4 regions of the Streptomyces sp. NPDC012835 genome follow, and region 3 is predicted to be linked to each of the others. Evidence: riboswitches for the same ligand, from Rfam matches in the RefSeq annotation. Region 3 holds a riboswitch; each other region holds the start of a gene.
The links. A riboswitch is a leader RNA that binds a small molecule or an ion and turns the genes downstream of it on or off. The one in region 3 is predicted to bind cyclic di-AMP.

Region 1 (2,192 bases), on a different contig from region 3:
TGACCGGGTCGGCGATCGCCATTCCGCTGTTCGCCGCCAGCGGCGCCAGCGCGGCGGACGCCTCCACATGGGACCGCGTCGCCGAGTGCGAGAGCGGTGGCCACTGGAGCGCCGATCTCGGCAACGGCTACCTCGGCGGGCTTCAGCTGACCCAGGAGACATGGGACAGCTTCGGCGGCGCGGAGTACGCGGCCAGCCCCGACCTGGCGAGCCGCTCCCAGCAGATAGCGGTGGCCGAGAAGGTGCTCGAAGCGCAGGGCACCGAGGCGTGGGCGAGCTGTGCGACGGTCTCCGGCCTCACCAAGGGCGTCACCGATGTCGTCGGCGGTGTGCTCGACGGGGTGACCGGCTCGGGACAGGACGACAAGGGCGCGGACGGCGCGGACGGTTCCGCCGCCTCCCCCGGCGGCTCGACCGCCCCGGACGGCGGCGGTGAGGACAAGGCGACCGGCGAGCCCACGCCCTCGGGGTCCTCCTCCTCCGCCCCGACGCCCGGAGCCACCGGTTCCGAGAGCCCCTCAGACTCCGGCACCACCGCGCCCGCCAAGGGCAAGCACCGGGGCGCCGCCGCCGACGAAGACGGCACATCGGGCCATTCGGTCAAGGAGCGCGAGCCGAACGACCGCGCCTCGCGCGGTGGCGGATCGACCCGTACCGGCGCCGGCCTCGCCGGTGTGACGGGTGGTGAGGAAACCGGTCAGGGGGAATCCGTCACCGTGGGCGGCGAGTCCCTCTCCGTCGTGATCGGCTCCCAGAAGGTCGCCGGCGGCTGGGTCTGACCGGACGGGGCGCCGTTGACGTCATCGGCGCCCCGGTCCGTGCTGGCCAGAGGCGCGGCCACGAACCCAAAACGGCCCCGATCGAGGGGCAGTTCGCAGCCTTATGTCCACTTCTGCGCAAATGAGACAAGGGTCTCTTCGCCGCAACTGGGGTCTTTTGCTCCGCCGGTTGACCCGATCCGCTCCCACCTGCGGAAACACGGTGGCCCCCCGAGGGTGGAAGGGTGATTCCTCCCGGATGTCCTTCTTTGAACAACCGGTGGGCCTGTGATTACGGTCTGAACCGCTCGCACCGCGGGCCTCGTCGACCGGAAACGCCGAATCCTGCCGTCGGTCGGGGGGAGTAGTCGTCGCGTCAAGCGCCGAAGGCAGGAGCGGGGGACCCAAAGGTTCGCGCCGGTCCCGGCCGTCGAGAGACGGTCAGGGGACGGCTTGGGGTGAAGCCGCGTGCGAGAGCACGCGGCCGGGCAACTCACTTGGCCCGAACCCGACAGCTGACCTCGCAGGCGTCGGTGAGGAGATGCTCCATGCTGCTGTTTTCCAGCAAGGCCAAGCACCGTCGTCCGTCCAAGGCGGTCCGCTACGCCACACTCGCCGGCATCACCGGTGCCGCCGTCGCCGCCCCGCTGATCGGCGCCACCTCCGCGTCCGCCGCGACCGCCTCCGAGTGGGACCAGGTCGCCCAGTGCGAGTCCGGCGGCAACTGGGCCATCAACACCGGCAACAGCTTCTACGGCGGCCTGCAGTTCACCAGCTCCACCTGGGCCGCGTACGGCGGCACCGCCTACGCCCCCCGCGCCGACCAGGCGTCCAAGTCCCAGCAGATAGCCGTCGCCGAGAAGGTCCTGGCCGGCCAGGGCAAGGGTGCCTGGCCGAGCTGTGGCGTGAACCTCTCCGGCGCCTCGTACAGCGGTGGCTCCGCTGACACCGGCTCCGGCTCCACCGGCTCCGGCTCCACCGGCTCCGGCTCCACCGGCTCCGGCTCCGGCTCCGGTACCCAGTCCGCCCCGAAGCAGCAGTCCGCCCCCGAGCAGCAGTCCGCTCCTCAGCAGCAGGCCCAGCCGAAGTCGAGCCGCGCCGAGGCGCAGCCCGCCTCGCGCGGCCAGAGCCGTCCCGCCACGATCAAGAAGGGCGACGGCGAGTACAAGGTCAAGTCCGGCGACACCCTCTCCAGGATCGCCACCGCCCAGAAGGTCGAGGGCGGCTGGAAGAAGGTCTTCGACCTCAACAAGGACATCGTCGAGAACGCCGACGTGATCTACCCGGGCCAGCAGCTCCACCTGAGCTGACGCTCCCCTCCCGGGCCGCCCCGCGCGGCCCGGGCGCACCCCCGATCTCCCCGGTCCGGCGCGTTCACCCCCGTACGCGCCGGGCCGGGGTTTCGGCCGTGCGGCCCCGGTTCTCCGGTGTTAC
Region 2 (2,192 bases), on a different contig from region 3:
CTGCCGTGGATCGGCATGTAGTAGATCGATTCCTCGCGGACGTTCGCGCCCGGCTTGGGAGCGTGGATCATCATGCCGTCGCCGATGTAGATGCCCACGTGGCTGATGTCGTCGTAGAAGAAGACCAGGTCGCCCGGGAGCAGGCTGTCGGTCGCGACGCGGGTGCCGGTGTTCACCTGGTCCCAGGTGGTGCGCGGCAGCTCCACTCCGGCGACCTTCCACGCGGCCTGCGTCAGGCCCGAGCAGTCGTAGGAGCTGGGGCCCGAGGCGCCCCGGACGTACGGTTTGCCGATCTGCGCGCGGGCGAAGGCGAGCACCTTCGCGGCCTTGGTGGCGTACGTACTGGCCGACGCGGCGGGCGCGCCACCCGCGCCGCTGCCCGTACCGCCACCCGCGCCGCTGCCCGTACCGCCGGCCGTCGTGGTGCTCGTACCGCTGCCCGTGTCCGCGTCCGGCGTGCCCGCGTCCGTGGCGGCCGGGGACGCGGTTCCGGCGGCAGCCGAGGTGCGCTCCCGCAGGTCGCGCCGCTCCTGGCGCTCGCGCTCGGCGGCCCGCGCCGCGTCGCGGGCCGCCGACTTGGACTTCGCCTCCGCCTCGCGCCGGGCCTCGGCCTCTCTCCTGAGCTCCAGCGCGGCCAGCCGGGCCCGCTCCTCGGCGGTCAGCCGCGCCAGCAGGGTGCGTGCCTCGGCCAGCTTCTTCTGGACGGTCTCCTTGCTGGTGCGCAAGGAAGTCGGGGAGTCGGTGAGCGACTCCGGGCCCTCGGTGGCCCGCGCGCGCCGCTTCGCCAGGTCGGCCTGCTGGGACTGGAAGTCCGCGACGGCGCTCCGCTGCCGCCCGGCCGGCCGGTCCGTCACCTCTTTCTGCTCCAGGAACGGCCGCGGGCCGTCCGCGAACATCAGGGCGGCGGCCGGCGCGACGGTGCCCTCCCGGTACTGGGCGGCGGCGTACGAACCGAGCGTGCGGCGGGCCTCGTTCAGCTTGTCCGCGCTCTTGGCGACGTTGTCGCGCACCCGGTCGACCGTGCGCTTCTGCTTCGCCGTGCTCGCCTTCGCCTTGTCGTACTGCCGCGTCGCGCTCCCGGCCTGGCGGTACAGGTCGTCGACCTTCTTCCGCACCTCTTCCACCGAGGGGTTCGGTTCGGCCGGTGTGGCGTCCGCGTTCTGCGTCGACAGCAGCGTGACCGAGGCGAGGGCGGCCGTGGTGACCCCGACGGCGGGGGAGTTGGTGCGGACTCCGCTGCGGTTGCGCGGCTTGCGATGCGACGCCAAGGTCGGCATCTCCTTCCGTGGACCGCCTACCGGGTTAGCTGTCGGGTTCGGGCGGAACGGAAGGCTGCCCTACGGGCCTGATGCGTACGGGGGAGCGTACGGCCCGATTCACCCCGGTGGTGCAGAGTGGGTCCCCGGTTTCGAACTTCCCTGCGGGAAGGCCGAATTCGGCGCGGGCCGCCCGCTTGGCGTGGGTCGCCTGGGGGAGACGGGCTGCCTGATCGAGCACGCTAGCCAAGTTGTGCTGCTGATGTGAAGGTGGATGGTCGATATGCCCGAAACATTTTCGTGACCATTTACGGGAGTGAGGTGCGAGGCGGGGCAATGGAGGGTATAGCGTCACGCTCGGTGATCCCCTGATCGCCTGACCGTAGGTTCTGCGAGGAGACGGAGTCCACCGTGAGGCCGGGGAACCGGGGAAAGGGCGCCCGCACGGGTCGGTGACGGTCCGGCTACGGGGAGACTTCGGAAGGCGGGCGCGGGCTGTCAGTGCGGCGGCCTAGACTCGGAAAGCGATGAGCAGCCTCTTTGACGACAGTTTCCTGGCGGACCTCCAGCCCTCCGGCGACGAACACCCGCCGCCGCCCGAGGAGCCGGACGACCATGCCCCGGAGCAGGTGCCCGACGACCTCTTCGGGGGCGCGTTCGACGCGCCCCCGGCCCGGGACCCGTACCACCGCGACGGTGCCCCGCGCACGGTCGTCGACCCCGCCGCGCTGCTCGACGGGCTGAACGACGAGCAGCGCGCCGCCGTCGTGCACACCGGATCGCCCCTGCTCATCGTGGCCGGGGCCGGATCCGGCAAGACCCGCGTCCTGACCCACCGGATCGCGCACCTGCTGGGGACCCGCGGCGTCCACCCCGGGCAGATACTGGCGATCACTTTCACCAACAAGGCCGCCGGCGAGATGAAGGAGCGCGTCG
Region 3 (2,192 bases):
GTGACAGGGCACTACGCCCGGCCCGACATCTTCACCCTGGCGGTGGACGAAACCGCCCGTTAGTCCTGCGGGAGTCCTGTCGGAGTCCTGCCGGGGTGCGATGAGGGGCCGGGCGTCGGCTGTCGGGCCGCGGCTGTCAGGCGCCGGCCGTCAGTAGGGGCCGTTCACGTTGTCGATCGAGCCGTACCTGGCGGCGGCGTAGTTGCACGCGGCGGTGATGTTGGCGACCGGGTCATAGCTGTCCGTCGACGTGCCGGGCACGTGGTACGCCTGGAACGTGGGGTCGATCACCTGGAGGAGCCCCTTGGACGGGGTACCGGCGACGGCGTTGGAGTCCCAGTTGTTGATGGCCGCCGGGTTGCCGGAGGACTCGCGCATGACGTTGCGGTAGATCCCGTCGTACGAGCCCGGAATGCCGTGCGTCGCCATGACGTCCAGCGACTCGCGGATCCAACCGTCGAGGTTGTTGGAGTACGTCTTCAGCGCGGCCGGCGTGGCGTTGGCGACGGTCTTCGTGGCGGTGGCGGTCTTCGCCGTCGCGGTCTTCGCGGTGGCGGTCTTCGCGGTCGTGGCCTTCGCGGTCGTGGCCTTCGCGGTGGAGCCGAGGGTCAGCTTCAGGCCGGGGACGATCCGGGACGGGTTGCTTCCGATGGCGCCCCGGTTGTCCTCGTAGAGCTTCTTCCAGCCGCCGGTCAGGGAGTGCGCCTTCGCGATCTTGGACAGCGAGTCACCGGCGACGACGGAGTACGTCAGGGGCGCCTGCCGGGTGACCCCGGCGGTCGACGCCGCGGCCCCGGCGGTGGCGTGCCCGGTCGCGGGCGCCGCCTGGGCGGTGGTGGCCGCCAGCAGCGGCAGCGCGAGCACGGCGCCTCCCGCGCTCACGGCGACGACACCACGAGCGAGCGGGCCGGTTCTGGGACGGCGGTGTTTGGCCTTTGCGGACATGACGCATTCCTCTCCGTCGCCTGCGAGGTGAGCTGTCGGGTTCGGGCAGGAGATGCCCGGCCGCCACAACGACGACTTCACCCCGAGCCGGTCCAACCACTGAACCGGCGACTTACCTGGGTCCCCCGCTCCTGCCGTACGTGAGTAGGTGTGGGATTCCGGGCAGCGGCAGGATTCGGCGTTCTGTCCGGAGTGACGAGAACGTAAGCGAGAAGTCCCGGGAGAGACAAGTCCAGAAATCGCAACGCAATCCGAGAGGCCATTGCAGCCGGGAAGATCAGAAATATTCTTCGGCCCCGAAGGGCTTCAACTCTCCATTCCCGTGGGCCAAGTGAACGAGAAGGCATACCCATGAAACGATCATCTACGTGACACATGTCACGGGTTCGAGTGGATCTTCTGTCGCCACAACGCCACCCAGAGGGCTACAAGATGCACGAATATCACCCATATCGCCACCAAGGACAAGAGCACCAAAACACCCAAAAGCTCTACGAAGGGGCGAGCTGCCGCCCGAGCGACTCCGGATCGGGATTCACCCGTCCGAGACGCCACAGTTCGGCCTCCACTCCCCTTTGCCCAAGAAAAGATCAACACGAACAAAGGGCACGCTGATGTGTCGTCAATTCACAGCAGTGACGGCTTGATGCGACGTCAGAATTCAGCGCGCCTCCGCGCGAATGCGGGCTCTGTTCGCGTTTCGGCATCGCGCCCGCTGAACAGGAATACCCGAACCGGACCGTCCGCTCTCAAGGCCGCCGTACACGGCGCCGAGTCGGTCGCCAAAGCACATGGGGCCGCGAGGCCGCCACTGAGAAGATCCAGAATGGCGAGCCCCGCCGCGACTGCCTCACCGCCTGTGGTGCCAGGGAGACCGGGCCGACCGACCGAGTCGGCGCCACCACCTCCACGAGCTCGGTCATCGCCCCGTGGCTCCGAAGGCACCCGTGCCCCGCGAATCGGACACGCCGGTGCGTCCAACGTGTCCCGGCACGGGTGCCCTCAGCCTGGTCCGGGCGAGCAGGTCGAATCCGAGCACCCCTACGGGCCGTCCCGGGCGCGCGCCCTCGACAGCCCGCTCACCGGGAGTCGGGGACAGAACCGACCGGATCAGCGGGGCAGGGCCGCACGCTCCGGCTTTCCCGCGCGGCGGCCAGGGGAAGCACATACTGGCCGGCCAGGCGCGCGAGGTGCAGCGGGAGCGGGCGGGCCAGCGGTGGGTAATCGTCGTGGTAGCGCAGCTGATG
Region 4 (2,192 bases), 710 kb from region 3:
GAAGTGGAGATGCGGTCCCGTGACGTTGCCGGTCGCGCCGGAGAGGCCGATCTGCTGGCCGGCGGAGAGGCTCTGGCCGGCGGAGACGGACACGGCGGACAGGTGGGCGTACTGGGAGTACTTGCCGTCGCTGTGCCGGATGACGACCTGGTTGCCGTACGAGCCGCCCCATCCGGCCGACACGACGGTGCCCGCGCCGATCGCCTTGACCGTGGAGCCGGAGGAGGCGATGAAGTCCACGCCCGTGTGGTAGCCGCTGGACCAGCTGCCGCCCGCCGCGCGGTAGGAGGTGCCGACCGCCGCGTCGACGGGCTTGGTGAACCCGGCGCCGGTGGTCTGTGCGGCCGTGTTGGAGGCGGAGGTGCCGGTGGAGGTGCCGGACCCGGAAGCCGAGGACTTGGGCGCGGTGGTGCCGGAACCGGACGACTTCGCCGGCGTTTCGGTCCTGGCACCCGACGAGTCGGTCTCGGTACCCGACGAGGTGGACGGCGCCGAGGCCGCCCGCGTCCCGATGCTGAGCTTCAGACCGGGGTGGATCAGCTCGGGGTCGCCGCCTATGGCCTGCCGGTTGTCCTCGTACAGCTGCTGCCAGCCGCCCCGCACCCGCTGCTCCGCGGCGATCTTGGAAAGATAGTCGCCGGAGACCACGGAGTAGACCTTGGTCGTCTTCGTCGTCGCGGTCGCCTTCGCGGCGGCCTGCGTCGCGGTCGTCGCCGTCACGGCGGACCGCTGCGCGGACAGCGGCAGGCTCGACGCCGTGTGCGCCGTGGCGGGCGCCGCCTGGGGCGCGGCGGCGGGGGCGCCCTGCTGGGCCGCGTGCGCGCCGGTGGCGCCGATGAGCGGCAGCGCGATGGCGGCGCCACCCGTACCCGCGACGATGATTCCGCGCGAGAACGGCTTGGCCTTGGGCCGGCGGTGCTTACCCTTGGCGGGCATGGTGCGTTCCTCTCCGGCGCCTACGAGGTGAGCTGTCGGGTTCGGGCTGGAGATGCCCGGCCGCGCGTGGTGCGCGACTTCACCCCTAGCCGCTCCGGCTCGTCCGGATCGGCGTACTACCTGGGTCCCCCGCTCCTGCCACACGTGGATGGGTGGATGTGTGTTCCGGTCGGCGGCAGGATTCGGCGTTCCGTCCGGATTGAGGGTGAACGTAAGCGAGTCGGACGGCCGGAACAAGCGGCTGTTTTCCGCCGCGTCCTGTCACACGAATATCGCCGGGCACCACCCGTCACCCTGTGTGGATTAAGGATCTTCCGTTCCCCTACGAGATGGCCCTCCCTCTTCCCGGCGTCACCACGCAACGTCACGGATATGATCCTGCTCACCCGCCGCACCCCATCTCCCCTGCTAACAGGGCAGGTTGGGCGCAACGGAACATTACGGACAGATTCTCGTGGCAAGACCTTCGGCCTCGCTGGGTGATCCGGTCGGTACGCATCCGGTTCCCGCCTCGCCGCATCCGTTGGCGCGACATCCCGTGAGCCGCACGGAGTCGGAGGCCGCCCGCGGGGAGCGGGACGAGCGGATCCACGCTCCGCGGCGCGAGCGCGCCGAGGAGGCGAGGACGGAGCCGGCCACCGCCGCGCAGGTCCGGTACCGACCGGGCTCGCGCAGAAGGTCGGCAGGGAGCGGTTCGACGCGGAGTTCGCCAGGGCGATCAAGGCAGCGATATCGCCCCGCACCCAACGGGCGGGTGAAGACAATAGAGTCGGCCGGCGCGCCGAGCAGAGCCGTACAAGGGTCCGCACGTCGGCCTGACCTCGCCGAACGAGCCCTGCCAACTCCGTGGCCGAAAGTGCATAGACCGTGTTCAGAGCTACGGAGACCAGAACCCCGACAGAAATCCGATCACGCTCCTGGCCTGCCCGAACTCCCCCTTGTGCGAAATCTGTCGGTCAACGTCGTTCGTATATAGGCGAGTTTTCTGTGGTGCGAGAGGAGACCGGCGGCACAGAATGAGGAAATAGCGATCTTTCTGAGACGCCGGCTCCGTCGTGATGGACGGGGATTGTCACTCTGGAATGTGGCGCGAGATCGCTTGTGGAAGTGCGTCTTATCCGCGGCATTCGGAGGTTTTGCTGTGCGCATATCGCTGAGGAGCAAGAAATTCCCCACCCTGGCCGCATTGTCGGATGACGTGGTCTACCTGATCAAGTCGGAGTTGGCCAGGCTTGCCGAGCGGCCCGGAGGTGGTG

Region 1: linked by a shared signal. The riboswitch ahead of ACFY6S_RS15065 (transglycosylase family protein) and the one ahead of ACFY6S_RS06655 (transglycosylase SLT domain-containing protein) in region 3 are both predicted to bind cyclic di-AMP.
Region 2: linked by a shared signal. The riboswitch ahead of ACFY6S_RS14795 (NlpC/P60 family protein) and the one ahead of ACFY6S_RS06655 (transglycosylase SLT domain-containing protein) in region 3 are both predicted to bind cyclic di-AMP.
Region 4: linked by a shared signal. The riboswitch ahead of ACFY6S_RS03935 (peptidoglycan DD-metalloendopeptidase family protein) and the one ahead of ACFY6S_RS06655 (transglycosylase SLT domain-containing protein) in region 3 are both predicted to bind cyclic di-AMP.

Annotation. Positions count from the first base shown of each region.
Region 1 is NZ_JBIBBW010000003.1:405,086-407,277, reverse strand. Features, by position in the region: gene ACFY6S_RS15070 (transglycosylase family protein) at 1-779, shown strand, start outside; cyclic di-AMP (ydaO/yuaA leader) riboswitch at 1,130-1,303, shown strand; gene ACFY6S_RS15065 (transglycosylase family protein) at 1,310-2,068, shown strand.
Region 2 is NZ_JBIBBW010000003.1:336,015-338,206, reverse strand. Features, by position in the region: gene ACFY6S_RS14795 (NlpC/P60 family protein) at 1-1,277, opposite strand, end outside; cyclic di-AMP (ydaO/yuaA leader) riboswitch at 1,276-1,451, opposite strand; gene pcrA (DNA helicase PcrA) at 1,784-2,192, shown strand, end outside.
Region 3 is NZ_JBIBBW010000001.1:1,624,099-1,626,290, forward strand. Features, by position in the region: gene ACFY6S_RS06650 (nitrilase-related carbon-nitrogen hydrolase) at 1-63, shown strand, start outside; gene ACFY6S_RS06655 (transglycosylase SLT domain-containing protein) at 151-945, opposite strand; cyclic di-AMP (ydaO/yuaA leader) riboswitch at 950-1,136, opposite strand; gene ACFY6S_RS06660 (pPIWI_RE module domain-containing protein) at 2,025-2,192, opposite strand, start outside.
Region 4 is NZ_JBIBBW010000001.1:917,063-919,254, forward strand. Features, by position in the region: gene ACFY6S_RS03935 (peptidoglycan DD-metalloendopeptidase family protein) at 1-936, opposite strand, end outside; cyclic di-AMP (ydaO/yuaA leader) riboswitch at 941-1,101, opposite strand; gene ACFY6S_RS03940 (6-phosphogluconolactonase) at 2,078-2,192, shown strand, end outside.